4 regions of the Pseudoduganella sp. HUAS MS19 genome follow, and region 4 is predicted to be linked to each of the others. Evidence: predicted binding sites of a transcription regulator. Region 4 holds the regulator's gene; each other region holds the start of a gene.
What was found. The regulator sigma-54, encoded in region 4, starts transcription at its own class of promoters, with help from an activator protein. The targets are predictions, from matches to a motif close to TGGCANGNAANCTGCTTT.

Region 1 (7,270 bases), 1.3 Mb from region 4:
CTCCAAGGCTGGGCCGCCAGCAAAGCCGACGCTGAATGAGGTGCTACGTTTGATCGCCGGATTTGGCGGTTTCCTTGCCCGCAAAGGCGACGGTGAGCCCGGTGTGCAAACGATTTGGAAAGGACTGCGGAAAGTGCGCGTGGCGGCGGAAGCATTACGCTATGCAGCTACGCCTGCTTCCTGATTTTGGACTTGTGTATAAGGGCATGACTTGAACCTTGCTGCCCACCCTGACCTAAGAGGCAACGCTGACTGATCGTCAGAGAAACGTTTGAGCAAAAGAAAACCGGGCCGAAGCCCGGCTTTCTTCTACTACCTAGCTAAATTAAGTAGCTACGTTGTTCTTCACGACCGCAGCGTACACAGCTGGCGCATCTGCCTCAACGATGTCGGTGGTGTTTTTCCACTTCATGCTCGAATCTTTGGTATCCAAGAACGGAGTGAAGGTAATGGTCTTGCCGTCAGCTGCGGGGAAGATGCCGGTAGCCAGCTTGATCTTGATTTCGCCATTGTTAACTGATTCCAGCGAAGCAACTTCCTTGGTTGGCTTGAAGTCGGCGATCTTGGTGATGCTATTGGAGCCAGCGTCGCAGCTGTCGAACACGCCGCCTGCTTCTTGAACGCACACTGCAACTGCGGTCTTGATCGAGTCGACCGCAGTCAGCGCGTTGGCAATCTTTGCTTTGCCGGTGTAGTCCGAGTAAGCTGGGATTGCTACAGCGGCCAGAATACCGATAATGGCCACGACGATCATCAGTTCGATCAGGGTGAAACCGGCTTGTGCTTGACGCCTAATGGATTGCATTTGGTGCTCCTTCAAGTAAATTGACTCTGATACGGGGGTTATAGCAATCGCCATGCCAGCTCAATTATTCCGACTCGGGGCCATGAGTCGGTGCCAGGGCTGTCATTCGGACAGCTTGCGCCATCTTTAACATATCTTAATAAGCGAATTTGGCCATTTTCGCGTATTGAGATCATCAAGGCTGCTGTTTGAGTGTCCGGAAGGCGGCCAGCTACCGCTTGCGAGTCAAGTTAAGTGGCCTACCCATTGGTGCCACGATGATTTCAGTACCATTCATTTTCCCCATCGACGTCCAGCTACGTCGCGCCCGTTTTCTCAGTTACTGGTTGCGAGGCAATCGCGCCAGTCCCCCATCAGGATCAAAGCATTTCCGTCGTGTTCGATGGGATGCGCAGCGCGTTTCCCGCTCTCAGAAAAACACTGGTGCCGTCGTTTGTCCCGTAAGCTTCTTCTGGGGTATGTTCAGCTGTAGCGTGCAGTTCACTGGCTGCACCGTACGCACTTCACCTTGCTGCGAATCGTTTCGTACGAGGCACGCTGGCTAACCGGCAGAGAATCGCTTGAACAAATAAAAAAAACCGGGCCGAAGCCCGGTTTTCTCACCAGTTAGGTAGATTAGGTACCTACGTTGTTCTTGGTGATTGCAGAGTAGACTGCTGGTGCATTGGCTTGGGTGATGTTGGTGGTGGTGGTCCACTTCACGGTCGAGTCTTTAGCGTCCAGAGTTGGAGTGAAGGTGATGGTCTTGCCATCAGCTTCCGAAGAGATGCCGGTAGCCAGGGTGATGGTGATAGCGCCGTCCGTTACTGAAGCCAGGTTGGCGACTTCTTTGGTTGGCTTGAAGTCAGCGGTTGCAGTGATGCCATTGGAACCCGCGTCGCAGCTATCTTTCACGCCGCCTGCTTCCTGGATGCAAACGGAAACTGCGGTCTTGATCGAATCAGCAGCGGTGATCGCATTGGCGATCTTGGCCTTCGCGGTGTAGTCCGAGTAAGCTGGGATTGCTACTGCAGCCAGGATACCAATAATGGCCACAACGATCATCAGTTCAATCAGGGTGAAGCCGGCTTGTGCTTGACGCTTAATCATTTTCACGGATTTCATTTGCAACTCCTTCAGGGGAAAGAAACAAAAATTGGGTGCGACACTGGAGTAACAGCAATGCGTGTGCCATCTCAAATTGTCAACAAAAACCACGGATTTCTGTCAAAAACTGTCAAATTTCCCTGCTGAGATGACGTTTTTGGTCAATTGGCCTCCAATTTTTGTCAGCTCTTCTGGAGTGGGGTGCCAAAATTTAGCGATACAAAGCGAATCGTGTATTCGGCGGATGCGGGGCCTGAGGACCGATCCCAGGAACTTTTACTTACCCCAAAAGAAAATGCCCCGCTTTCGCGGGGCATTTCATATTACTGCGGAACAGGTAGATTAGGTACCTACGTTGTTCTTAACGATTGCGGAGTGGACCGCTGGGGCATTTGCCTGAACGATGTTGGTGGTGGTGTTCCACTTCACGGTCGAATCTTTTTCAGTGATAACTGGGGTGAAAGTGATGGTCTTGCCGTCAGCTTCCTTGGAGATGCCGGTACCCAGGGTGATGGTGATCGCGCCGTCAGTAACCGAAGCCAGGCTTGCCACTTCTTTGGTTGCCTTGAAGTCAGCAGTTGCGGTGATGCCGTTCGAGCCTGCATCGCAGGTGTCTTTCACGCCACCAGCTTCTTGAATGCACACGGAAACTGCGGTCTTGATCGAATCAGCAGCGGTGATCGCGTTGGCGATCTTGGCTTTAGCGGTGTAGTCCGAGTATGCTGGGATTGCAACAGCAGCCAGGATACCGATAATGGCCACAACGATCATCAGTTCGATCAGGGTGAAGCCAGCTTGCGCTTGTTTCTTAATCATCTTCATCGATTTCATTTACTAGTCCCTAAGATTTTAAAAATTGCTCAGTGAGTTGAGGCACGGAAAGTAAAGCAATCACCGTGCCAGGCCATTTTGGTGCAAAAAATCCAAGTTAACCACCAATTTTTGTCAGCTTTAGGGCAAGCAGTTGACGCTTTGTGTCAAAAGGAAAACAAAAATTGTCCAAATGCCTGACAAAAATCGTCAGCTGGCGCGGAAGGCCATCAGGATGCCGCTGAGGTCGAGGATGTCGCCAACGTTTAGCGGATGAGGCTGGCGCGGCATCGGGTCACCGTTCAGCAGGGGAGATTTGTCGCCTTCCACGTGGGCGACGGAATATCCTTCGGGGGCACGGGCAATCACCACGACCTGCACGCCGGGGCGGCCCAGGCTGGTGACGGCCTTGGTCAAGCTCAGGGTTTTGCCGGCATTGCTGCCGTTCAGGACTTCTATATGAGCCAGTGGCAATTCGGCGAACTGGGTGTGCGGCGCGGCGGCCGAGGACGAGGCCGACGGCGGTGCCGGCATGGCAGGGATGGTGGCGGCGGCGGCGGCCAGTGGGCGGATGCCGTCGCTGACGAATTCGAGGTGGTACTTGGCCATCTTGATCACATCCTTGTTCTGCAGGAAGTGCTTGCCGATGCGGTGGCCATTCACAAATGTACCATTTGTGCTTTGCAGGTCTTCCAGGAACGAGTCGTCCAGGATGGTCGTGACGAGCGCATGCTCACCACTGACTGCGGGGTGGCTCAGGACAATGTCGTTATGCTTATGGCGGCCGACCGTCATGCGCTCCTTGGTGAGCTGCACGGTCTGCTCGATAACACCTTCTCGCATCACGAGTAGTTTTGCCAAATCAATATCCTCCGGGTAAACGCAAACGGGGAGCCGAAGCTCCCCGTTATCATACAGCTACTATTACAACATTGCCTTCAACAGGCGACCCATTTCGGATGGGTTTTTGGTGACCTTGATGCCGCAGGCTTCCATGATTTCCAGTTTGGCTTGTGCCGTGTCGGCGCCGCCGGAGATCAGCGCGCCGGCGTGGCCCATGCGCTTGCCTGGAGGAGCGGTCACACCGGCGATGAAGCCAACCACTGGCTTCTTCATGTTGTCCTTGATCCAACGGGCTGCGTTGGCTTCGTCTGGACCGCCGATTTCGCCGATCATGATCACAGCGTCGGTGTCAGGATCGTCGTTGAACATGCGCATCACGTCGATGTGCTTCAGGCCGTTGATCGGGTCGCCGCCAATGCCAACTGCAGAAGACTGGCCCAGGCCCAGGGCGGTCAGCTGTGCCACCGCTTCATAGGTCAGGGTGCCGGAGCGGGAAACCACGCCGATGCGGCCCTTGCGATGGATATGGCCAGGCATAATGCCGATCTTGATTTCGTCCGGGGTGATCAGGCCTGGGCAGTTAGGGCCCAGCAGCAGGGTCTTGGAACCTGCCTTGGCCATGCGGTCTTTCACTTCCATCATGTCGCGGACCGGGATGCCTTCGGTGATGCAGATGGCCAGGTCCAGTTCAGCTTCCACGGCTTCCCAGATTGCGGCGGCGGCGCCTGCTGGTGGAACGTAGATTACGGAAACGGTCGCGCCGGTTTCCGACGCTGCTTCCTTGACGGATGCGTAGATCGGGATGCCTTCGAAGTCTTCGCCGGCTTTCTTCGGATTCACGCCTGCAACGAAGGCATTCTTGCCGTTCGCGTAGTCGCGGCACATACGGGTGTGGAACTGGCCGGTCTTGCCGGTGATGCCCTGGGTGATGACTTTGGTGTCTTTATTGATCAGGATAGACATATCGATTCCTTAATTATTTACCGGCGGCAGCGGCAACAACGGCCTTGGCTGCTTCTTCCATGGTGTCAGCGGCGATGATAGGCAGGCCCGATTCGGCCAGCATCTTCTTGCCCAGGTCTTCGTTGGTGCCCTTCATGCGCACGACCAGCGGCACGGACAGGGAAACGGCCTTGGCGCCGGCGATCACGCCTTCGGCGATCACGTCGCAGCGCATGATGCCGCCGAAGATGTTCACCAGGATGGCTTTCAGTTCCGGGTTCTTCAGCATCAGCTTGAAGGCTTCGGTCACTTTCTCGGTGGTGGCACCGCCGCCCACGTCCAGGAAGTTGGCTGGCTCGCCGCCGAACAGCTTGATGGTGTCCATGGTTGCCATGGCCAGGCCGGCGCCGTTCACCAGGCAGCCGATATTGCCGTCCAGGGAGATGTAGGCCAGGTCGAACTGGGATGCTTCAACTTCAGCTGGATCTTCTTCGTCCAGGTCGCGGTAAGCCACGATTTCCGGGTGACGGAACAGGGCGTTGGCGTCGAAGTTGAACTTGGCGTCCAGTGCGATGACCTTGCCGGAACTGGTCAGAATCAGTGGGTTGATTTCGGCCAGGGAAGCGTCGGTTTCCCAGTAGGCTTTGTACAGGCCTTGCAGGTTGGCGACGGCGTCGGCTACGGAGGCTTCCGGTACGCCGATCTTGCGTGCCACGTCGGCAGCGTCTGCGTCGGACAGGCCGGTCGCTGGATCGATCACGACGTTGTGAATCAGTTCAGGGTGCTTTTCAGCGACTTCTTCGATGTCCATACCGCCTTCGGAGGAGGCCATCAAGACAACGCGCTGGGTGACACGATCGGTCACCAGGGAAACGTACAGTTCCTTCTTGATGTCGGCGCCTTCTTCGATCATCAGGCGGCGGACTTTCTGGCCTTCAGGGCCGGTCTGGTGGGTCACCAGCTGCATGCCCATGATCTGGTCGGCGTATTCCTTGACCTGTTCCAGCGACTTGGCTACTTTCACGCCGCCGCCTTTACCACGGCCACCTGCATGGATCTGTGCCTTTACGACCCATACTGGGCCGCCCAGGGTTTCAGCAGCTTTCACCGCCTCTTCCACAGACATGCACGGAATGCCGCGCGGTACGGTCACTCCGAATTTTCGGAGGATTTCTTTGCCTTGATACTCATGGATTTTCATGCTGGCTTTCCCTTCTTTCGAATACCTGTTTGTTGGTTAGATGTATTTTGTACAGCACCTAGGCTGCTTCCGTCTTGTTGACGTACCAGCGTGGGTAGAACTCGGCAACTGCCCCGCCATCGGTCTTGAGGGCGTGGCACTTATCAAGTTGGAACGGTTTCTCTGTCGCAGTGCTGGAGCGCTCGTTCACTGGCCAGACATCATTGGCAAAGGCTTGCATGGCTGCCGTCGGCAGCACCTGGGCCAATTCCGTCAGGTGGGTACAGCCTTGTACACCGCCCAGCCTTTCCTTGACCGCTTGGCGAAAACCCTTCGTCAGGTTGAGGCCGATCAGGGCTTTGTAGGCTGGGCCAATCGTGTCGCAATGGCCAGGATAGGGAACGGCGTCCGAACTTGCTTCGGCATCGACGATGGTGAGCTGCTTATCGACGGTCACGCGCAGCCACAGGTCGTGCAGGGCTTCGTTGCCCTTGCGCGGGCCGGATGCCAGCATGGTGTCGAAGGATTTGATGTCCGTGATATGGGCGTCAAGATCCCACAGGCCATCCTCGCGTGAATACGCCTGGATGTCTATGGCGCGCGTATGCCGCAGCGCACGTCGGGAGACAGGATTTGACAAGGACATAAGACCGATGCCACAAAACGTGGCCAAAATTATAAGCAGCTAATCAGTACGCCGCAGCTTCTACGGACAACCACCGCACCCGCGGTGCTGCATAAAACTCTCGAAGTGTAGCACACCTTGCCAGGCCAATTTAAAAGTCCTCGTCCGGCATCGTGCCCTTCATGGCGGTGCGGATGGCTTTCTGGGAGAAGCCGCGCGACATGAGGAAGCGTAATTGTTTCTGGCGGCCTTCGGGATCTGCGGCGACTTCGCCGAACTTGCGGCGCCAGACCTCGCAGCAGCGCTCGACTTCGTCTTCCTTCAGGCTTTCCTTGACTTCGGCCAGCATGTCGCCGCCGATGCCGTGGTGCTGAAGTTCTGCCACGATGCGGCTGTTGCCGTAGCGGGCGGCACGGCGGTGCACCAGGTTTTCTGAGAAGCGCTCTTCAGAGAGCCATTTGTTTTGTTCGAGGAAGTTCAGCAGGGCTTCGACGTCGTCGCCCTCTTCCGCGTGGCGGTGCAGCTTGCGGGCGAGTTCGAGGCGGCTGTGCTCGCGCTGGCTGAGCAGGCGCAGGGCGCGGGCTTTTAGGGTGGGTTTGGGGAGGGGCATGCTTTCTAAAACCGGTAAAGCGGTGCCTGACCCGCAGGGTCAGGCACCGGTCTGCGGCGGCCGCGTATCGGTGTCTGACCCTGCGGGTCAGACACCGGGGTACCGGTTTTAGTCGACCGCACGCAGCTTCGGCGCTTCTTCGCCATCATCGGTCACCGCCGGCAGCTCGCGCACGCCCAGCGCCGCACGCACCTTGTTCTCGATTTCACGCGCCAGCGCCGGGCGTTCCTTCAGGAACGAGCGGGCATTGTCCTTGCCCTGGCCGATACGCTCGCCACCGTAGCTGTACCAGGAGCCCGACTTCTCAACGATCTTGGCTTCCACGCCCAGATCGATGATCTCGCCTTCGCGCGAGGTGCCTTCGCCATA
Region 2 (7,270 bases), 800 kb from region 4:
GCCCGATGCGCAGAAGGCGGCGCCGGTGGTGACGGCGATGGCGAACAATGCGCCGGGCGGCGTGCAGCCGGTCGCCACTGCGGCACTGGCTGCTGCCACGGCTGCTGCCGTTCCCGCTGCGCCGCTGCGTGCCTGCGGGGCGCGCTAAAACCGGTAAACCGGGGTCAGACCAAAGGTCTGCCCCCCAACGGTCTCGAAGCCGGAGGCAGCGGCCGGCGCGCCGACGTGTCTGACCCTGCGGGTCAGACACAGGTTTACCGGTTTACAATGCGCGCATGAAACTCATTACCAAGTTCACCAACATCAGCCTGCGCGACCTGCTGGTCTCCTTTGCCCCCACCATCGTGCTGATTGCCGGCGCCTGCGCGCTGGCCTACTGGATCATCGACCCCGCCCCGCCGCGGACGGTCAAGCTCTCCACCGGCCAGGAAAACAGCGCCTACGAAAACATCGGCAAGCGCTACGCGCAAGCGATGGCCAAGCACGGCATCAAGGTCGTCCTGCAGCAAAGCCAGGGCTCCCAGGAAAACCTGCAACGCCTGAACAAGGGCGACACCGACATCGCCTTCGTGCAAAGCGGCTCCACCAATGAAGCCGAAGCCGAACGCACCGGACTGGTCTCGCTGGGCAGCCTGTTCACCGAGCCGCTGTGGCTCTTCATGCGCGAGAAAAAAGCCGTGACCAGCCTGACCCGCATCAAAGGCATGAAGGTCAACCTGGGCCCCGAAGGCAGCGGCGTGCCGCGCCTGTTCCGCCAGGTACTGCAGATTAACGGCGTCCAGAGCAGCGACATCGTCGCCAGCGACCTGGAAAACACCCCCGCCACGGTGGAACTGCTGGAAGGACGCATCGATGCCCTGGTCTTTGCCGCCGCGCCGGACGATCCCTTGATCCAGATGCTGCTGATGACGCCCGGGATCAAGCTGTTCAACTTCACCCAGGCCGAAGCTTACGCGCGCCGCCTGCCGTTCCTGACCCACGTCACCCTGCCGCGCGGGATCGTCGACCTGGGCCGCGACCTGCCGGCCCGCGACTATCACCTGATCGCACCAACGGCGACCCTGGTGGCACGCGAAGACCTGCATCCCGCCCTGGTCGACCTGTTCGTGCAGGCGGCCAGTGGCATCCACAGCGGGGCAGGGTGGTTCCAGCAGCAGGGTCAGTTCCCATCGCCGCGCTATACGGAAATTCCGGTTGCGCATGAAGCGGCCAAGTTCTACAAGGACGGCCCGCCTTTCCTGCAACGCTACATGGCCTTCTGGCTGGCCAACCTGTTCGACCGCCTGTGGGTGGTGTTGCTGGCGGTCGGCGCCCTGATCCTGCCGCTGTCGAAAGTCGTGCCGCCGCTGTATGTATGGCGCATCCGTTCGCGCGTCTACCGCTGGTACGGGCAACTGCGCTCGGTGGAGCAGGGCGTCGACGAAGGCAAGCCGCGCGAAGAATTGCTGCACCGGCTGGACCAGATCGAAGAACGGGTGAACCGCCTGAGCGTGCCCCTGTCTTTTGCCGATGAGTTCTACGGCTTGCGCAACCACATCGAGTTCGTACGCCAGAAGCTACGTATAAACACGTAAAAGAAGTTGAAAGTGTTGTATCCGCGAGACCCTTAATTGACAGTTGCTTACAGTTACCTCAAAGATAAGCCGGGGAGTGAAACTGGTTTAATCACAAGGGGTAGCTATGGCACCAAAAAAACAGGTTCTCGCGATCGCAGTTGCATCACTTTTCACCAATGCCGCAGGGGCGCAGGAAGCACCCGCCGGCGAAACCGCTACAGTGGTGGTGACCGGTACCCGGGTCTCCAACCGCACGGTGCTCGACACCACCGCACCGGTGGACGTCATCAATGCAGACAGCCTCAAGAACAGCGGCGTGCCGGAAATTACCCAAGCGCTATCGGTGGCACTGCCGTCCCTGAATTTCCCGCGCCCAGGCCTGGCTGACGGTACCGACACCATCCGCCCGGCCACCCTGCGCGGCCTGGCGCCCGACCAGACCCTGGTGCTGGTCAATTCCAAGCGGCGCCATGCCTCTTCGCTGGTCAACCTGAACGGCACCATTGGCCGCGGTTCGGCGGCTGTGGACATGAACGCTATCCCGACTGGCATCGTGAAGAGCATCGAGGTGCTGCGCGATGGCGCCTCCGCGCAATATGGCTCCGACGCTATTGCAGGCGTGGTCAATATTCGGCTGCGCAGCGACCGCACTGGAGGCGATGCCAGCTTCAGTTACGGCCGCCGCGATACCGAATACAATTTCAATCCAGGCACGCCGCCAGCCGGTGCGACCTGGGGCACACAGGACTCGCGCAAACGCAAGGACGGCAACACGGCCACCTACAGCCTATGGAAAGGCATGGAACTGGGCGAAGACGGTTTCCTGACCATCGCGCTGGAGCACAAGCGCCAGGACCATACCGAGCGTTCGGGCTGGGACGTGCGGCAGCAATACGTCACGGTGAACGGCGCCTTTGATCCGCGCGAAGCGAACTTCAATCGCTACAACGCCTGGTACGGCGAACCGGAGCTGAAACAAAGCACCTTCTTCGCCAACGCCGGCTATAACCTGCAAGGCGGCGCCAAGCTGTACGGCTGGACCAGCTACCAGGACCGCGACGGCAAGGGCGCCGGCTTTTTCCGCCGTGCCATGCAGAACACCAACACCATCGAGATTTATCCGAATGGCTACTTGCCCTTCATTGAACCATCGGTGGCAGACTTCAGCGCCGCCTTTGGCGCTGCCTGGACCGTTGGTGCTTGGGATCTGGATGCTTCAGTCTCGTATGGCGAGAATGAGATGGACTTCACCATCACCAACACGCTGAACCGCTCGCTCGGCCCGGCCTCCAAGACAGTGTTCGACGCGGGCGGTTTCAAGTACGACCAGACGACCTTCAACCTGTCCGGCGTGCGGCAATTTGAAGTGGGTTTGTCGTCGCCGCTCAACCTGGCCGTGGGCGCCGAGGCGCGCCGGGAAGGCTATTCCTTGCATGCCGGGGAGCCCGATTCGTGGCGCAACGGCGGCGTGCTGCTAGGTGGCGTAAAGACTGCTTCCGGTTCGCAAGTGTTTCCGGGCTTCCAGCCGCGCGACGAGCGCAACGTCAACCGCAAAGCATATTCCGCATATGCCGACGTGGAAGCGAACATCACGGACAAGCTGTTGGCATCTGCCGCGGTACGCGGCGAGCATTACTCGGACTTTGGCAATAACTGGTCGGGCAAGCTGGCAGGACGCTACAACTTCACCCCGGACTTCGCGTTGCGCGGTTCGCTGCAGAACGGCTTCCGTGCGCCATCGCCGCAGCAGCAATACTTTACGTCGACGGCTATCAATTTCATTAACGGTGTCCCGTTCGACATCATGACACTTAAGCCGTCCGACCCGGCTGCAATTGCGCTCGGCGCCAAGCCGCTGGATGCGGAAAAGTCGACCAACTTCTCGCTGGGCGCCGTAGCCAAGGCGGGTAAAGCCAGCTTCACCGTCGATGCGTTCCAGATCAAGATTCGCGATCGTATCGTCTTGTCCGAAAACCTGATTCAGGCGAATGTGCGCAGTTACCTTGTGGCGCAGGGCTTTGATGACGTCGGCGCTCGTTTCTTCATCAATGGCGTGAACACCACCACCCGTGGCGTCGATGTGGTGGCGAGCTATCCGTGGAATGCGGCGGCGGCCGGCAAGTTCGACTTCACGCTGGCGGGCAATTACACCAAGACCGAGGTGACCAAGGTGCCGGAAACGGCACAGTTGCAGGCCTTGAGCCCGGCCCCGGCCTTGTTTGCCAGGGTGAATGTGCTGACTTTTGAACATGGCACGCCTCAGACCAAGTTCACTGCGAGCTTGAACCATTCGCTCGGTGCCTGGAGCGGTACGTTGCGAGCGACGCGGTATGGCAAAGTGTTGGCGCCGGGAACCACTGCGGTTGATGATTTCTGGATGACGCCGAAGACGCTGGTGGATATCGAGGGGCGGTACAAGATTACTTCGCGCCTGAGCGCGGCCCTGGGGGCGGAAAACCTGTTTGACCAGTATCCCGATCCCTATCCACCTTCGCTCAATACGACAGGCAATGCGCCCTATTCGAATTATTCGCCGTTCGGGCGTTCCGGCCGCTTTGTGTACGCCCGCTTGAATTACTCGCTTTAAGCGGTCTTAACCGGCCTTATCGGCATCGATGATATTGAACTATCCCGATGCCCATTTCTTCATTCACTTTCGTGCGCGCATATGGTTCGCGGTACGCTGTCCTTCCTCCGGTACTTCGAGCAGGCATAGCTGGAAGCGCAGAGATGGGTCAGGCGCCAACCCAGGGCAGGCCGGCCTTGCACCAGCCGCCCACGGTCTTGCGGTGGCCTTGCGCATCCTTGTCGCCTTCAAACCCCTCCAGGATGTCGTAGCACTGGCGATAGCCGGCTTCAGTCGCGGCCTTGGCCGCATGGCGCGAACGCACGCCCGAACGGCACAGGAAGACGATCACCGTGTCCTTGCCCGGCACCGCCGCCGCCAGTTGTCCCAGGAAGTCCGGATTCGGGGTCCCGCCCGGATACACATTCCACTGTGCCGCATGGTGCTGTTCGGCCGGAATCGCCACCCGTCCCACCCAATCGCGCTCGGCATTGGTCCGCACATCGACCAGGCGCACATGCGGATCGCATTTCAGCAGCTCGTATGCCTCTTGCGGGGTCACCGCACCGGCATAGGGCAGGGAAGTGTCGCGTTTGCGTGCACGGTCGAGGATTTCGGAATTGGAACTCATGGTTTTTCCTTTATGATGACTGCACCACAACGATGCATTTGCATCAATTGGTGCAATAATGCACCACAACGGTGCAATAATCGGCAAGCGCACCCGCATGGTGCGTTGTTTACGTGTCGGTAGCATGGAATTAGCTGGCATGATATCTGCTTAATGTACCATCAGCGTTCGCCGCACCCAAGAGGTCGCGGCAGTTTTTTCACTTAGGAGATATGTAATGGCACTGACCGCCGCAGACGTTCTGAAGATGGTGCAAGAGCACGAAGTCAAGTTCGTGGACTTCCGTTTCGCCGATACCCGTGGCAAGGAACAGCACGTAACCGTGCCTGTGTCCCATTTCGACATCGACAAATTTGAATCGGGCCACGCTTTCGACGGTTCTTCCATCGCCGGCTGGAAAGGCATCGAAGCTTCGGACATGATCCTGCTGCCGGATCCTGCGACCGCCAATATCGACCCATTCTTTGAAGAAACCACCCTGTTCATGCAGTGCGACGTGATCGAACCGTCGGACGGCAAGGGCTACGACCGCGACCCGCGTTCCATCGCCAAGCGCGCTGAAGCCTACCTGAAGTCCTCCGGCCTGGGCGACACCGCCTACTTCGGCCCGGAGCCGGAATTCTTCATCTTCGACTCCGTGAAGTGGAAGATCGACATGTCCGGCGCCATGGTCAAGATCGACTCCGACGAAGCTTCCTGGTCGACCGACAAGGACATCGACGGCGGCAACTCCGGCCACCGTCCAACCGTCAAGGGCGGCTACTTCCCGGTGCCTCCGGTCGACTCCTTCCAGGACATGCGCTCCGAAATGTGCCTGATCCTGGAATCGATGGGCATCCCGGTCGAAGTGCACCACCATGAAGTGGCCGGCGCCGGCCAGAATGAAATCGGCACCAAGTTCTCGACCCTGGTTGAGCGCGCCGACTGGACCCAGAACCTGAAATACGTGGTGTGGAACGTTGCCCACTCCTACGGCAAGACCGCTACCTTCATGCCGAAGCCAGTGGTTGGCGACAACGGCTCCGGCATGCACGTCCACCAGTCGATCTGGAAAGACGGCAAGAACCTGTTCGCCGGCGACGGCTATGCCGGCCTGTCCGATTTCGCCCTGTACTACATCGGCGGCATCATCAAGCACGCCAAGGCACTGAACGCGATCACCAACCCGGGCACCAACTCGTACAAGCGCCTGGTGCCAGGCTACGAAGCGCCAGTGAAACTGGCTTACTCCGCACGTAACCGTTCCGCTTCGATCCGTATTCCACACGTGGCCAATCCAAAAGGCCGCCGCATCGAAACCCGCTTCCCGGACCCGCTGGCCAACCCATACCTGTGCTTCGCCGCGCTGATGATGGCCGGCCTGGACGGCGTGCAGAACAAGATCCACCCAGGCGAAGCAGCGTCCAAAGACCTGTACCACCTGCCGCCGGAAGAAGATGCACTGATCCCGACCGTCTGCGCATCCCTGGAAGAAGCGCTGGATCACCTGAACAAAGACCGTGAGTTCCTGACCCGCGGCGGCGTGTTCACCGATTCGATGATCGATGCCTACATCGAACTGAAGATGACCGAAGTCACCCGCATGCGCCAGACCACCCACCCGGTCGAGTTCGACATGTACTACTCTCTGTAATCAGGGCACGATTGCCGGGATTAACCGGTAGTCAACAAAAACGCGAGGTCAGCAAGCTGCTTTCCTCGCGTTTTTTTTCGGATGTTGTATAGTCGGGGCATGAACACTCGCACTCTCGTATTAAATGGGCTGGCGCTGCTGGCCGTGAGTGGCGCAGCGCAGGCGCAGCAAATTTTTCTCTGCGTAGATGCCGATGGCCGCAAGGAACTGACCGATAGCAGCCGCAAGGGGAAGAACTGCAAGATGCTGGACCTGCCAGGCGCCGCGATACCCGCGCCAGGCGGCGCGCGCCGCAGCGGCACGCCATCAGCCCCTGCCGTGGCGCCAGCCAATTTCCCACGCGTCGACAGCTCGGAACAGAAAGCCCGCGATGCGGACCGCCGCGCCATCCTGACCGAAGAACTCAATACCGAAAACCGTAAGCTGGCGGATTTGCGCAAGGAGTTCAACAACGGCGAACCCGAACGCCGTGCCGACGAGCGCAATGCCGCCAAATACCAGGAGCGCGTCGCTGGCCTGAAGGACAGCATCGCGCGTGCGGAACAGAACGTGGAAGCGCTGAAGCGCGAGCTCTCCAATATAAAATGACCCCAGACAGCCCTGCCAGGATCCGGCCCGCTGAACTGGCAGGCCTGGACCTGCTGGCATCGGCCGTTGTCATCGTCGATGGCGGCGGCCATATCCTGTACCTCAACGCCGCCGGCGAAAACCTGCTGGAATCGTCGCTCAAGGCGCTGGCGCGCCAGCCGTTGGGCGGCCTGTTTGCAGCGCCGCTGGAGCTGGACAACATCATCGCGCAGGCGCGCGAACACAAGTTCTCCGACGTGCGGCAAGAGCTGGTGCTGGACCGTGCCGGGCGCGAAGCGCTGCATGTGCACATCATT
Region 3 (7,270 bases), 370 kb from region 4:
AGCCCGGACACCCATCCCGTGTTCGACGTGCGCTTCACGCCGGATGCGGCCATTGCGCCCAGCGCGCTGCTGCCGGTGATCACCACGCGCAGCGTGCAGCGCCGCCCGCTGAGCACGCGGCCGCTGACGGCGCAGGAAAAGCAGGCGCTGGAAGCGGCGGTCGGCCCGGCGCACCGGGTGCAGTGGATCGAAGGCTTCGCCGGGCGCTGGGCGGCGGCGCGGCTGATGTTCAGGAACGCCAAGCTGCGCCTGACCATGCCGGAAGCGTATGAAGTACATCGCAGCATCATCGACTGGGGCAAGACGCATAGCCCGGACAAGGTGCCGGACCAGGCCCTCGGCGTCGACAACGGCACCCTGGCGCTGATGAAGTGGGCCATGGCCAGCTGGCAGCGGGTCAATACCATGAATACCCTGATGGGCACCTGGGCGCCGCGCCTGCAGATGGACCTGCTGCCCGGCATGGCTTGCGCCGCCCACTTCGTGATCCGCGCCCAGCGCGCGCCGGCCGGCATCGACGACTACGTGGCCGCCGGCCGCGCCACCCAGCGCTTCTGGCTGACGCTGACGGCCCTTGGCCTGCACATGCAGCCGGAAATGACGCCGCTGATTTTCGGCCGCTATGTGCGCAACGCGGTGCGCTTCAGCCGCCTCGCGCCGTTGCAGGAGGCGGCGCGCAAGCTGTATGCCCAGCTCACCGCGCTGATCGGCGCCGCGCCGGAGACGGCTGTGTTCATGGGCCGCCTGGGCGCCGGCAAGGCGCCCACGGCACGCTCGCTGCGCAAGCCTCTGGCCGAACTGATGAAGTAGGCCGGCTTCCCAAGATGGCCCGCAAGAAAATCCTGTTCGTCGCCGAAGCCGTGACCCTGGCCCACGTCGGCCGCCCGCTGGCGTTGTCCGCCGCCCTCGACCGCGCGCAATACGAGGTGCACTTTGCCTGCGCCGAGCGCTACGAATTCTGCTTCGAAGGCGCGGACCTGGTGCGCTGGCCGATCCACAGCATCGCCAACCAGCAATTCCTGCAAGCGCTGGCGGACGGCAAGCCGGTGTACGACGCGGCCACGCTGGCCGCCTACGTGGAGCAGGACCTGCAGCTGCTGCGCCAGGTGCAGCCCGACGTCGTGGTGGGCGACTTCCGCCTGTCGCTGTCGGTCAGCGCGCGCCTGGCCGGCGTGCCCTATGTCTCGCTGATCAATGCCTACTGGAGTCCGTTTGTCAGCCAGCAGTACATCGTGCCCAGCCTGCCGCTCACGCGTTGCCTGCCCATCGCCCTGGCCAACGTGCTGTTCAACCTGGCGCGTCCGCTGGCGTTTGCCCTGCACACCATCCCCCTCAACCAGGTGCGGCGCCGGCATGGCCTGCCTGCCCTGGGCTGGGACCTGAACCGGGTGTACACCGATGCCGACTACACCTTGTATGCCGACGTGCCCGACCTGTTCCCGCCGCATGACCTGCCGTCCAACCATGCCTTCATCGGCCCCGTGCTGTGGTCGCCGCCGCTGCCGGTGCCGCCCTGGTGGGACCAGCTGCCGGCCGATCGCCCGCTGGTGTACGTGACCGTGGGCAGCTCGGGCCACGGCGCCTTGCTGCCGGCCGTGCTGCGCGCGCTGGCCGGCCTGCCGCTGACGGTGCTGGCCGCCACCGTCGGCATGGTCAAGCTCGATGCCGTGCCGGACAATGCCCGCGTGGCCGACTTCCTGCCTGGCGAGGAAGCGGCGCGCCGCGCCGCCCTGGTGATCTGCAATGGTGGCAGCCCGACCAGCCACCAGGCATTAGCGGCCGGGGTGCCGGTGGTCGGCATTGCCGGCAACCTTGACCAGTTCCTCAATATGGCGGGCATCGTCACGGCCGGCGCCGGCGCGCTGCTGCGTGCCGACCGCTTCGATGAGCAAGCCTTGCGGCAGGCGGTGCAAGACTTGCTGGGGACGCCGACCGCGACGGCGGCGGCGCGCCGCGTGCAGTCCATATTCAACAGCTATCAAGCGTCAGAATCTTTTAGCAAGTTACTGTCGAAAATCCTTACAACGCCATAAGTTAATATCAATATGGTACTAACGGAAAGGTTGCAAAGTATTGATTTCTAAGGAAATGGAAAGGTTGGCACAACTATTGCTCATAGGAGTGTGTGCCCGCTGCAAGGCCGGATAGCAGCAAAAGGTCCAGACAGCCCTTTTTAACCCAGGAGTCATAACAATGAAGATTTTCCGCAAACTGCTCCCGCTCGCTACGGCAGCCACCATGCTGTTCGCTGCCGGTGTTGCACAGGCAGACGTGATCACCCCATTCACCATCAAGGATGGCACCAATGTCCTGGCGACCAACGTCAATTCGCTGGACTGGGCCGAAACCGGCAGCGGCCTGGCCAAAGGCATCGGCCCGTTCGGTGCGCCGCTGGCGGTCGGCTCGACCTTCGAGTTCCTGTACCAGGCCACCCTGGTGGGCAAGGCCGGCGGCACCAACAGCCCATCCCTGGGCGGCCGCTTGGACGGCGAAGCGAACGGCTCGGCTGACGGCATGTTCGAGATCACCATCGCCGCCCGCATGACCGAAGTGGTGTCCAGCGTGGTGCCGGGCCCAGGCGGCACGGCCACTGCCAACTTCAACCTGGCACCGGGCCAGAACCAGGTGGCGATCTACTTCGATACCAACCAGAACGCCAACACCGCGACTGGCGAAGGCTTCGACGACGGCATCATGATCGCCCTGCTGACCATCGATTCCAACTCGTCCGTGTTCCAGCTCTTGGCACCGAACAATGGCCAGGGTTCGGCGCGCCTGCACGCCGGCATGCTGGCGCCGGGAGACTTCATCAATCCCGACTACCTGGAAGGCGTCTCCAGCCTGCTGTTCGGCATCGACTTCCAGTCGAGCCTGAACTACCCGGCTGACACCTCGACCACCACCGGCTTCCACCGCAATGGTTCGAGCAACAACGGCGACCCCTTCGCTACCGATGAAGTGACTGGCCGCGACATCCTGTTCAAGGTTGACGGCTCCAACCGCTTCACCCGCGTGCCGGAACCAGGCACCATGCTGCTGATGGGCGTTGGCCTGCTGGGCCTGGCGCGCCTGCGCCGCCGCGCCTAAGCCGCGGCCTTGAAGGAATGGGGACGTCCCCTCAGGGGACGTCCCTTTTTTTATGACTGCGGCGGCTTGAACATCTTGGCCACTTCCCGGATCACCATGCTGTGCGGGAACAGGCCGGCGAAGAAGCGCTGCTTGTAAGTGCCCTTGATCGAGGCCACCACCGGGTCGCCCTTGGCCAGGCCGGCCAGCGAAGCCTTGACCACGTCGGCCGTGCTGCCGCGCGTGGCCAGGGCGCTGGCATAGGCGCCGGCCTTGGCGTCGAATTCGGTGTCGGTCGGGCCCGGCACCAGGGTTTGCACCAGGATGCCGCGCTCCTTCCACTCCCCATGCAGGGCTTGGCTGAAGCTTTGCACAAAGGCTTTCGAGGCCGCATAGACCGCCATATAGGGCACCGGCTGGTAGCTGGCTTGCGACGAGACATTGATCACCGCACTGCTCGGATGCGCGGCCAGGTCGGGCAGGAAGTGGTAGCACATTTCCACCATGGCGCTGTTGTTGACCTCGATCATGTCGCGGTAGTCCTTGAGCTCCCAGTGCTCGAGGCGGTTCCAGCGGCCCATGCCGGCGATATTGCACAGCAGGCGGATGCGGATGCCCACCGCGTCGAGCCGTTCCTTGACATGGGCCACCGCGCCTGGCTTGGCGAGGTCGACGCGCACCACCTCGGCCTGACCGCCCTGTTCCTGCACTACCCGTTGCGCCAATTCCTGCAGGCGTTCTGCGCGGCGCCCGACCAACACCACATGGACGCCATTGCGCGCCAGTTGGCGCGCGAATTCGGCGCCGATGCCGCCCGAGGCGCCGGTCACCAGCGCCCAGTGGCCGCGCAAGTCTTCAAGCTTGATCATCGTAGATTCCTTTTCCCGTCAGGTGGCGCGCCACGCGCAAGGCATTGGCCGCGATGGTCAGGCTGGGATTGGTCCCGCCGCTGGACGGGAAGAAGGAGCCGTCCACCACGTACAGGTTGGACAGGCCGTGGGCGCGATTGTTGGCATCGAGCACGCTGCTGCGCGGGTCGCTGCCGAAGCGGCAGGTGCCGCAGACGTGGGCGATGCGCTGGTTGTTGTCGGCCTGTTTCACCAGGTCGAAGGCGTAGGGCTTAAGCGCATCCTGCATCAGGCGGCGCATGGCCGCGATGCGCGCCGCATCGTGCGGGCGTACCCGGTAGTCGAGCGCCAGGCGCGCATCGGCGCTGGCCGGCGTGACGCGGTTGTCGGCATACGGCAAGTCTTCCAGCGTGCTGGCCAGCACCAGGCGCTCGTGCACGAACTGCCTGAGGATGGGTTTCATGACCGGTTGCGCCAGCTTGAACAAGGGCGCCAGCCAGGGCAGGGCGCCTTGCCGGATATCGTCTGCCATCGAAGCGGCCAGCACCGGCACCGGCGGCAGGCGGCCGAACGATTGCACCGAGCCCAGCTTCATGCCGTCGCGCTGGTAGAAATCGTTGAAGCCGAATTCCTTTTGCCGGTTGTCGAAACCGGCCGGCGTCTGCGGCTTGATCAGGTACAGGTCGATGTGGTGGCGCATCAGGTTGCGCCCCACCAGGCCGGAATCGTTGGCCAGGCCGTGCGGCCAGTGCGCGGAAGCCGATTGCAGCAGCAGGCGCGGCGTTTCCAGCGCGCCGGCGGCCAGGAAGACCTGCTTGCCGCGCAAGATCAGGCGCTGGCCGCGCTGCTCGCACACCACGCCGGTGACCGCCTGGCGCGTGGCTTCCAGCTGCACCACTTCGCATTCATCCATCAGCGTTGCGCCATGCCGCGCCAGGGCCGGTTGCAGGCAGACGCGGCTGGCGTCGTTCTTGCACTGGCGGTCGCACAGGTAGCCCTGGCAGGCGCCGCAGCCTTCGACAAATTCACAGGCCAGCGGCAAGCGGTAAGGATGCAATGCGCGCCGGCGGAAGAACTCAAACAGTTCGCCGGAAGCGGGCGTCAGCGGCGGCGGCGCGCGGAAATGCGCAGCCCAGCCGCCAGTGCGGTCGGCGCGCAGCGGGTCCGGCGTGCCGCGCACGCGGAACAGTTGTTCCGCTTCTTCGTAATGCGGCAGCAGCTGGTCGTAGCCGATCGGCCAGGCTTGCGGCAAGTCGGCATCGGCCGCCTGCGGATGTTGCGCGCGCGGCGCGAAATCCGCAGGGAAAAAACGTTCCAGCACCATGCCGTACAGCGCGCTCGAGCCGCCGGTGCCGCAGCCGATGAAGGGCACGAAATGCTGGGTGCGCGGGCCGGCGTTGGTGCGGATGGTGTCGCTGTAGCGGCCGGCGCGCTGCAAGGTGGCGCGGTGCTGCGGGCCCGGCGCTGCCGCGCTGGCGAAATGCGTTTCGGCGTAGCTGTTGGTCAGCGCGCCGGGCTGCAAATGGGACTTGCCTCTTTCCAGGAACAGCACGCGCTGCCCGGCCTTCGCCAGGGCGTAGCCAAGTGGCGCGCCGCCCATGCCGGTGCCGATGATGATCGCGTCCCATTCCATCGGGCAAGCATATCATCGGCGTGCGCGAATTGCCATCGGCTGCGCGCAGCGGCCCGGCGCCGCTGCCGCATAGGGATGGCTGGATTTGCCGTACAGCTTGCCGATCCGCCGCACATAGGCGCGCGTTTCATCGTAGGGCGGCACGCCGCCATGCTGGTCGACCGCCTGTTCGCCGGCGTTGTAGGCCGCGGTCGCCAGCCTGACGTCGCCGCTATAGCGCGCCAGCAGCCAGCGCAGGTAAGCCAGGCCGCCGCGCAGGTTCTGCTCCGGATTGAAAGCATCGAGCACGCAAAAGCGCGACGCCGTGGCGGGAATCAGCTGCATCAGCCCGCGCGCATCGCGGGGCGAGACGGCGGTGCGCCGGAAACCGGACTCGACTGCAATGACGGCCAGCGCCAGGGCTGGCTCGATGTCATATTCGGGCGCCAGCCGGTCGACCAGGGCCAGTAACTGCGGCGTGGCAGCGTGGTAGTCGGGGACGGGAAATGCGAGGTCGAGTTCGAGCGCGGGATCGGGCGCCATGCAGGCCGGCAGGGCGCTGGCCGGTGCGGCGGGCAGCAGCGCCTGCATGCGCGCGCCGGCCGGGTGGCCTTGTTCGGCTGCCAGCGTGAACAGGCGCCATGCCACGCCATCGTCGCGCGGCACGCCGCGCCCATTGGCATACATCCAGCCCAGGGCGTATTGCGCATCGGGCGCGCCGAGCCGGGCGGCGCGGCAGTACAGCGCGGCTGCCTGGCCGGGGTCGCGCGCCACGCCTTCGCCGTGCTCCAGGCGCTGGGCTTGTTCAAACAGGGTGGCGGCATTCTGCGCGCAGGCTGCGTGGGCCAGCAGGCTGGCCGCCACGATGGCAAGGAGTCGCATGCATGCTCCGTGCAAACGGATACCCGGCAATTGTAGCGGGACAGTGCTGGCAGGTGCTGCCGTTATGCGGCCGCGCCCGGCGAGTTTTTGGGGGTCAAAAATGCCTTGTGGAACAGGTGGCGCGCCAGGCGCAGCGGCGGCATGCGCAGCCAGTTGCCGCGCACATACAGCAGGAAGTCGGCCAGGGCGGCGCCGGCGCCGCGGCAGCTTGGATGGTGCGGCAGCAGTGCGCGCGTAAACAGCGCATCCATCACGGCCAGCAGCGCCGGCGGCGGGCCGTCGGGCGCCAGGGCGGCCAGCGTGGCCGGCGGCACCCGGGTGCCAAGCAGCATGGCGCTGTAGCGCAGGCCGTAGAACAGGAAGCGCTGCAACTGGTGCTGGCGCGCGCGCGCCGGCAGCGCTTCCCAGAAGCCTGCTTCGTGCTCGCTGAAATGGGTGAGCAGGCAGTGCAGGTCCCACAGGTCGCGCAAGCCCTTGTCGAATTGGCCGTCCGCAAACAGGTGGGTGGCGCTGTGCAGCACCATGTCGAGCGGCGCCAGGACAGCGGCGCCCGGCGCGCCGGCCAGCGGCCGCGCGGCGGCGCGCAGCAGCTGCGCGTCGGGGCGCTGGGCCGCCGTGCGCGGCAGGATGGTGTGGTGCACGTCGATGGCAGTCTGGCGCAGCACATGCATCATGGGCGGCAGCTCGTGCATCCATTCGCGGTAATAGCGCTGGTCATAGTGGTCGTGGTGGGTGCCGACCCAGCCGTGGCGCATCAGGGCCGCTTCCACTTGCGGCAGGCTTTCTTCCGGCACCAGGATGTCGATGTCGGAAAACAGGCGGCCGGCGGCAGGCGGCAGGCCGGCAGCGGCATAGGCGCCGC
Region 4 (7,270 bases):
GGAGGAGAAGGGTCAGTTCGAGGGGGGAGAACATCCGTTGTTTGTTTTGTCTGGCAAGTTTTTTGCTTATCTAATTCGGCTATACTTCGGGCATGAGTGTAACCCATGAAAAATCAATGCTGAAATCTTTTGATGCCAAGACCGCAACGCGTGCCCTGGAACTGGCGCGCGCGGCCCTGCAAGTCGAAACGGATGCCCTGGCAGCGCTGAATGCGCGCCTGGCCAACGACGAGACGGTGGGCCAGGCCGTGTCCTTGTTGCTTCAATGCAAAGGCCGCGTTGTCGTCTCCGGCATCGGCAAGTCCGGCCATATCGGCAAGAAGATTGCCGCCACCCTGGCCTCCACCGGCACCCCGGCCCTGTTCGTGCACCCGGCCGAAGCGGCGCACGGCGACCTGGGCATGGTGACCCCGGAAGATGTGGTGATTGCCATTTCGTATTCCGGCGAAGCGGCCGAGCTGATGGCCATCCTGCCGGTGGTCAAGCGCATGGGCGGCCACGTGATCGCCATGACCGGCAAGCCGCAATCGAGCCTGGCCAGGCTGGCCGACGTGCACCTGGACGTGTCGGTGGCGAAGGAAGCGTGCCCGATGAACCTGGCGCCGACCGCCTCCACCACCGTCACGCTGGCGCTGGGCGACGCGGTCGCGGTCGCGCTGCTGGAGCTGCGCGGCTTCAAGGAAGAAGATTTCGCCCGCTCCCACCCTGGCGGCGCCCTCGGCCGCCGCCTGCTGACACACGTGCGCGACGTGATGCGCAAGGATGGCGCCATCCCTGCCGTGGGGCCGGAAACGCGCCTGCCGGACGCCCTGCTGGAAATTACCCAGAAGGGCATGGGCATGACGGCCATCGTCGATGCCGCCAACAAGCCGGTCGGCGTGTTCACCGACGGCGACCTGCGCCGCATGATCGAGAATGTGCAGGACTTCAACAAGGTCGTCATCAAGGATGTGATGCACCTGAACCCGCGCACCGTCGGCCCCGACCAGCTGGCGGTGGATGCGGTGGCGGTCATGGAAGAATTCCGCATCAACCAGATGCTGGTGGTGGACCCGGACGGCACGCTGGTCGGCGCGCTGCACATCCACGACCTGACGCGCGCCAAGGTGATCTGATGATGCTGAACCGTGAAGAGCTGGTCGCCCGCGCCGCCAAGGTGCGCCTGTTCATCTTTGACGTGGACGGCGTGCTGACGGACGGCAGCCTGAGCTATGGCCCCGAGGGCGAAATGATCAAGACCTTCAATGTGCACGACGGCCTGGGCATCAAGCTGCTGCAGGAAGCCGGCATCAAGACCGCGATCATCAGCGCGCGGCGCACGCCGATCGTGCTGGCGCGTGCCCGCGACCTGGGCATCGAGTACGTGCACCAGGGCGGCCACGACAAGCTGACCCCGTTCAAGGCCTTGCTGGCCGAGCTCGGGCTGGCCGAAGAGCAGGTCGCCTTTATCGGCGACGACGTGGTGGACTTGCCGCTGCTGAGCCGCGTGGGCTTTGCCGTCAGCGTGCCGAACGGCCGCAAGGAGGCGCATGAGCGCTCCCATTACATCACCGAGGCCGCAGGCGGCCGCGGCGCCGTGCGCGAAGCCTGTGAATTCGTCCTGCACGCAACGGGCAGCTATGAGCGCGTCATGGCCCAGTTCCTGGCGTAAGGGAGCCGGCAATGCGTAACCAGAGGACCGCCCACCGCTTCCGCCTTTCCATCGGCATGATCGTCGTGCTGCTGGCGGCGCTCGGCAGCTTTTACCTGCTCGAACTGCTGAACCGGGCCGATGAACAGATGCAGGCCGACCTGCGCATGAACGAGCCGGACTACATCATCGACAACTTCTCCTTCGTGCGCATGACGCGGGAAGGCAAACCGAGCTATATTATTGCCGGCAACCGGCTGACCCACCGCCCGATCGACGATTCATCCGAGATCGACCAGCCGCGCGTGCGCAGCCTGTCCGCCGACAAGCCGCCGATGGAAATCGTGGCGGACACGGCGCGGGTGGACGACGTCAACAGCCGCGTCACCCTGAGCGGCCATGTCACGATCGACCGCGCCGCGGCGCCGGACTCGCAACTGCTGCACCTGGAATCGGACAAGCTGGTGATCTTCCCGGACGAAGACCGCATGGAAACCGACCGCCCGGTGAAGCTGCGGCTAGGCAATACGACCGCTTCGGCCAACAGCATGCGCGCCAATAACGCGACGCGCGAAATGCACCTTGCCGGCAATGGCACGCTGCAGATTCCGCCCAAGGCCGCGGACCAATAACTGAGGAATGACTATGAAACGACTACTCTTGTCGGCAGCCTTGCTGCTGGGAGTCGCGGCTCCGGCGCTGGCCGAGAAAGCCGACTCCTACAAGCCGACCAACATCAGCTACGGCTCGATGGACATTGACGATGTCAAGCAGATCACCGTGCTGCAGGGAGGCGTCAGGCTGACCCGCGGCACGCTGACCATGACGGCCGAGCGCGCCTTCGTCAAGCTGACGCCGGAAGGCTACCAGCAGGTAACCCTGTTCGGCGACGGCAAGAAAGCCACCTTCCGCCAGAAGCGCGACGGCGCCGGCGATCAGTGGGTGGAAGGCGACGCCGAGCGTATCGAATATGAGGAACAGGTTGAGCTGGTGAAAATGTTCAACAAAGCCACCATCCGCCGCCTGGAAGGCGGCAAGCAGAACGATGAAGTGCAGGGCGAGTTCATCTCCTACGACAGCCGCAAGGAATTCTTCAGCGTGCGCAATACCGCAAGCGGCGAGAGCAAGCCGGGCGGCGGCCGCGGCACCATGGTGATCCAGCCGGCCCGCACCGAACCGCCTGCGGCCCAGCCAACCACGCCTGCGGCCCAGCCAACCACGCCTGCCGCCACCACGGAGAAGAAGTAAGCATGCAAGCAAATACCTGCGCCAGCACGCTGGTCGTGCGCGGCCTCCAGAAAACCTATGGCAAACGCCAGGTGGTGCACGACGTTTCGCTGCAAGTCGACTGCGGCGAAGTGGTCGGCCTGCTGGGCCCTAACGGCGCCGGCAAGACCACTTCCTTCTACATGATCGTCGGCCTGGTGGCCTCCGATGCGGGCACCATCGATATCGGCGGCGCCGACGTATCGAGCCTGCCGATCCACAAGCGCGCCGCGCTGGGCCTGTCCTACCTGCCGCAGGAAGCTTCGGTGTTCCGCAAGCTGACCGTGGAGGAAAATATCCGCGCGGTGCTGGAACTGCAGAGGGTCGACGGCAAGCCGCTGGCCAAGGCCGAGATCAACCAGCGCCTGGAAGCGCTGCTGGCCGACTTGCAAATCGAGAAGCTGCGCGAGAATCCGGCCCTGTCGCTGTCCGGTGGCGAGCGCCGCCGCGTGGAAATTGCACGCGCCCTGGCCACCAATCCGCGTTTCGTGCTGCTGGACGAACCGTTCGCCGGCGTGGACCCGATCGCCGTGATCGAAATCCAACGTATTGTGCGTTTCCTGAAGGAGCGCAATATCGGTGTCCTGATCACCGACCATAATGTGCGTGAGACCCTCGGCATCTGCGACCGCGCCTACATCATCAACCAGGGCGCCGTGCTGGCTTCGGGCCGCCCGGACGACATCATTGCCAACGAATCCGTACGCCGTGTCTACCTCGGCGAACACTTCCGCATGTAAGCGAAGGCCATGAAACAAACACTGCAACTGCGAACCTCGCAACACCTGGCGCTGACGCCGCAGCTGCAACAATCCATCCGCCTGTTGCAGCTGTCCACGCTGGAACTGCACCAGGAGTTGGAACAGCTGCTTGGCGACAATCCCATGCTGGAGCGCCTTGACGATCCGCTCGACCACTCGGTGCGCCTGCTGGCCGATGGCGCCATCAGCCAGGGCAACGGCAATGGCTCGGAAGGCCCCGCCGCGCCCACACCTGATGGCGCGCCAGGCGAGGGCGGCGACGCCCCCGCCGCTGCCGATGGCGAAGGCTATGAAGGCGGCGACAGCGAAAGCGCCGGCAACGGCAGCGACGACACCGACTGGAGCGCCAGCTCCGGCAGCAAATCCGCCGACGACGAAGACAGCCGCCCGCAACTGGAAGCTTCCGGCTGCACGCTGCGCGAACACCTGCTGGAGCAGATGCGCGTCACCGTGCAGGAGCCGCGCGACCGCGCGCTGATGGAGCTGATCATCGATGCGCTGGACGATAACGGCTACCTGGAGGAGCCGCTGGAAGAAATCCACGAGCGCCTGCCGCCCGAGCTGGAGATCGAGCTGGACGACCTGCGTTGCAGCCTGGTGCTGCTGCAAAGTTTCGACCCGCCCGGCGTTGCCGCGCGCAATGCCGCCGAATGCCTGGCGCTGCAGATCAAGCGCATGCCGGGCGTGCCGCTGGTGACGCGCCGCATGGCGCTGACCATCGTCGAAAAGCACCTGACCTGGTTTGCCCAGCGCGAATTCACCAAGCTGAAGAAAGCCCTCGACTGCGACGACGAAGACTTGCGCGAAGCGCAGTGCGTGATCCGCCAGTGCAACCCGCATCCGGGCGCCGAATTTGCGTCAGGCGAGTCAGACTATGTGGTGCCGGACGTGATCGTGAAGAAGGGCCGCGGCGGCTGGCTGGTCACGCTGAATAACGACGTGGTGCCGCGCCTGCGCGTGAACGCGCTGTACGCCAACCTGCTCAAGCAAGGCAAGAGCGAGTCGCAGATGAATGGCCAGCTGCAGGAAGCCAAGTGGCTGATCAAGAATATGCGCCAGCGTTTCGACACGATCCTACGCGTGGCGGAGGCGATAGTAGAACGACAAAAGAACTTTTTCAGTCATGGCGCGGTGGCCATGAGACCCCTTGTGTTGCGTGAAATTGCTGATACACTGGGACTACACGAGAGCACTATTTCTCGCGTAACAACTCAAAAATACATGCTCACCCCACATGGCATGTTTGAGTTGAAATATTTCTTTGGTAGCCACGTCGCGACCGAAGCTGGGGGTGAAGCTTCCTCGACTGCGATACGGGCACTGATCGTGCAATTGACAGGAGCAGAAGACCCGAAAAATCCTTTATCCGACAGTAAGATTGCGGACATGCTGGGAGAACAAGGCATGGTGATTGCGCGACGGACTGTTGCCAAATATCGAGAAGCGTTGAAAATCCCTCCGGTAAGCCTCCGCAAATCTTTGTAGTGCATGGGTTCCTCTGTGCGTTTCGGCGCGCACGAACTCGAGAGCGACATCATCTTTAGGAGTGTGTATGAATCTCACCATCAGTGGACATCATGTCGAAGTGACCCCGGCCATTCGCGAATACGTGCAGAACAAGCTGGAACGAGTCAAGCGCCATTTCGATCAAGTAATCGATATTGCTGTCATCCTGACTGTAGATAACCTCACCGAGAAAGAGAAACGCCAGAAAGCCGAAATCAACCTGCGCATGTCTGGCAAAACCGTGTACGTCGAAAGCCTGTCGCAAGACCTCTACGCCGCCATCGACACCCTGATTGACAAACTGGATCGCCAGGTCATGAAATACAAAGACCGTGTGCAGAACCACAATCATGCGGCCATCAAGCATTTCCCGGATACGTACGAAGCACCACCCACCGCCATGTAAAGGACTGGCCGTGTAGCACACCAAAGGGCGCAATTGGCGCCCTTTTTTGCGGCCAGGGTGCGTTAAAATATTTGCATGAGCGAACACGTCCAAACCCACATCTCCAACGGCACCGGCTTCATCACGCTGGACCGGCCCAAAGCCCTCAATTCACTGTCCCTCGACATGGTGCGCGCGATGACGCAAGCGCTGCTGGCGTGGCGCGACGATGCGTCCGTGGCGGCGGTTGTCGTGCGCAGCAGCAGTGAACGCGCGCTGTGTGCCGGCGGCGATATCCGTTTTTTCCATGACGTCGGCCGCGCCAATACACAAGGCGGCAGCGCCCTGCTGGAAGACTTCTTCACCGAAGAATATGCGCTTAACCATTTGATCCATTTCTACCCCAAGCCTTATGTGGCGCTGATGGATGGCGTGGTGATGGGCGGCGGCATGGGGATCGCACAGGGTGGGCCTGACTGCGGCGTGCGCATCGTCACCGGCCGTACCAAGATGGCGATGCCGGAAGTGAATATCGGCCTGTTCCCTGACGTGGGCGGCAGCCATTTCCTGTCGCATGCGCCGGGGCGGCTCGGCATGTGGCTCGGGCTGACCGGCTTGACGGTCGGCGCGGCCGACGCGCTCTACCTGGACCTGGCAGACTACTTCGTGCCGGAAACGGAACTGGCCGGTCTGGCAGCGCTGTTCGAGTCCACTCCCGGCGAGTCGCTGCGCGATGCGATTGCCGTCTTTGCCGGCCCGCACAATGCGTTCGCCGGCGACAGCGAACTGGAGGCGCAGCGCGCCCTGATCGACAAGCATTTCTCCGCCGGTTCGGTGCCGGCCATCATGGATTCGCTGCGCGGCGACAGCACGCCTTTCGCGCAGAAGTCGCTCAAGGCGATGGAATTACGCTCGCCCTTGATGATGAGCGTGACCCACGAACTGCTGAAGCGCGGCGCCGCGCTGGGCGTGTCGGATTGCCTGCGCATGGAGCGCAACCTGGTGCGCCGCAACTTCGAACACGGCGAAATTTTCGAAGGCGTGCGTGCGCTGGTGATCGACAAGGACAACCAGCCGAAGTGGAATCCCGCGACCCTGGCCGAAGTCACGCCCGCAATGGTGGAGCGGTTCTTCGAACCATGCTGGCCGGCCTGGGCGCATCCACTGCGGCACCTCGCATGAGGGAGTTGGACCGGATCGACCGCAGCATCCTCAATATCCTGCAAGAGGATGCCAGCACGCCCCTGCGCGAGATCGCAGAGCGCGTGCATTCATCGGTCGCGACCTGCCAGCGCCGCATCGAAAGACTGCGTGCCGATGGCGTGCTGGTGAAGGCGGTGGCGCTGGTCGACCGTGCGCTGGCCGGGCGGCCGCTGACAGTGTTCGTCTCGGTCGAACTGGAGAAGCAGAATACCGACATCTTGAAGCAGTTCGAACACCGCATGCGCTCCGAGCCGGAGGTGATGTCGTGCTACGAGGTGGCGGGCGAGTTCGACTTCCACCTGATCGTTACGGTGGAGTCGATGGAGGAATACAGCGCCTTCACGCGCCGCGTCTTCACCTCCCACCACAACGTGATCAACGTGAAGAGCCTGTTCGCGATGAACTGCTCCAAGTTCGAGACTAAGCTGACGCTTTAAGCCTGCTTGCCCCTTACCTTTTCAACGAAGGTTTGCGGGGCGTTTGCGATCACTACCTTTGACGGCAAAGCTTTCCGCAGGA

Region 1: a site for sigma-54 is predicted at 1,961-1,978, ahead of ACWBU6_RS27685 (pilin). Genes of this name have one in related genera too.
Region 2: a site for sigma-54 is predicted at 4,889-4,906, ahead of glnA (type I glutamate--ammonia ligase). Genes of this name have one in related genera too.
Region 3: a site for sigma-54 is predicted at 2,099-2,116, ahead of pepA (flocculation-associated PEP-CTERM protein PepA). Genes of this name have one in related genera too.

Annotation. Positions count from the first base shown of each region.
Region 1 is NZ_CM132133.1:6,037,284-6,044,553, forward strand. Features, by position in the region: partial or broken gene ACWBU6_RS27675 (IS4 family transposase) at 1-184, shown strand, start outside; gene ACWBU6_RS27680 (pilin) at 326-805, opposite strand; gene ACWBU6_RS27685 (pilin) at 1,421-1,909, opposite strand; gene ACWBU6_RS27690 (pilin) at 2,234-2,722, opposite strand; gene ACWBU6_RS27695 (FHA domain-containing protein) at 2,912-3,562, opposite strand; gene sucD (succinate--CoA ligase subunit alpha) at 3,626-4,507, opposite strand; gene sucC (ADP-forming succinate--CoA ligase subunit beta) at 4,521-5,687, opposite strand; gene ACWBU6_RS27710 (DUF2889 domain-containing protein) at 5,746-6,312, opposite strand; gene recX (recombination regulator RecX) at 6,443-6,901, opposite strand; gene recA (recombinase RecA) at 7,010-7,270, opposite strand, start outside.
Region 2 is NZ_CM132133.1:1,755,472-1,762,741, forward strand. Features, by position in the region: gene ACWBU6_RS08175 (transglycosylase domain-containing protein) at 1-148, shown strand, start outside; gene ACWBU6_RS08180 (TAXI family TRAP transporter solute-binding subunit) at 276-1,574, shown strand; gene ACWBU6_RS08185 (TonB-dependent receptor plug domain-containing protein) at 1,681-4,143, shown strand; gene ACWBU6_RS08190 (rhodanese-like domain-containing protein) at 4,292-4,753, opposite strand; gene glnA (type I glutamate--ammonia ligase) at 4,971-6,386, shown strand; gene ACWBU6_RS08200 (DUF4124 domain-containing protein) at 6,486-6,974, shown strand; gene glnL (nitrogen regulation protein NR(II)) at 6,971-7,270, shown strand, end outside.
Region 3 is NZ_CM132133.1:577,853-585,122, forward strand. Features, by position in the region: gene ACWBU6_RS02705 (molybdopterin biosynthesis protein MoeY) at 1-810, shown strand, start outside; gene ACWBU6_RS02710 (glycosyltransferase) at 825-2,033, shown strand; gene pepA (flocculation-associated PEP-CTERM protein PepA) at 2,194-3,087, shown strand; gene ACWBU6_RS02720 (SDR family NAD(P)-dependent oxidoreductase) at 3,138-3,935, opposite strand; gene ACWBU6_RS02725 (GMC oxidoreductase) at 3,922-5,547, opposite strand; gene ACWBU6_RS02730 (lytic transglycosylase domain-containing protein) at 5,560-6,408, opposite strand; gene ACWBU6_RS02735 (nucleotidyltransferase domain-containing protein) at 6,471-7,270, opposite strand, start outside.
Region 4 is NZ_CM132133.1:952,204-959,473, forward strand. Features, by position in the region: gene ACWBU6_RS04425 (cation:proton antiporter domain-containing protein) at 1-34, opposite strand, end outside; gene ACWBU6_RS04430 (KpsF/GutQ family sugar-phosphate isomerase) at 117-1,115, shown strand; gene ACWBU6_RS04435 (KdsC family phosphatase) at 1,115-1,651, shown strand; gene lptC (LPS export ABC transporter periplasmic protein LptC) at 1,663-2,262, shown strand; gene lptA (lipopolysaccharide transport periplasmic protein LptA) at 2,276-2,878, shown strand; gene lptB (LPS export ABC transporter ATP-binding protein) at 2,881-3,636, shown strand; gene ACWBU6_RS04455 (RNA polymerase factor sigma-54) at 3,646-5,142, shown strand; gene hpf (ribosome hibernation-promoting factor, HPF/YfiA family) at 5,210-5,569, shown strand; gene ACWBU6_RS04465 (enoyl-CoA hydratase/isomerase family protein) at 5,645-6,730, shown strand; gene ACWBU6_RS04470 (Lrp/AsnC family transcriptional regulator) at 6,727-7,188, shown strand; gene ACWBU6_RS04475 (metal-dependent hydrolase) at 7,185-7,270, opposite strand, start outside.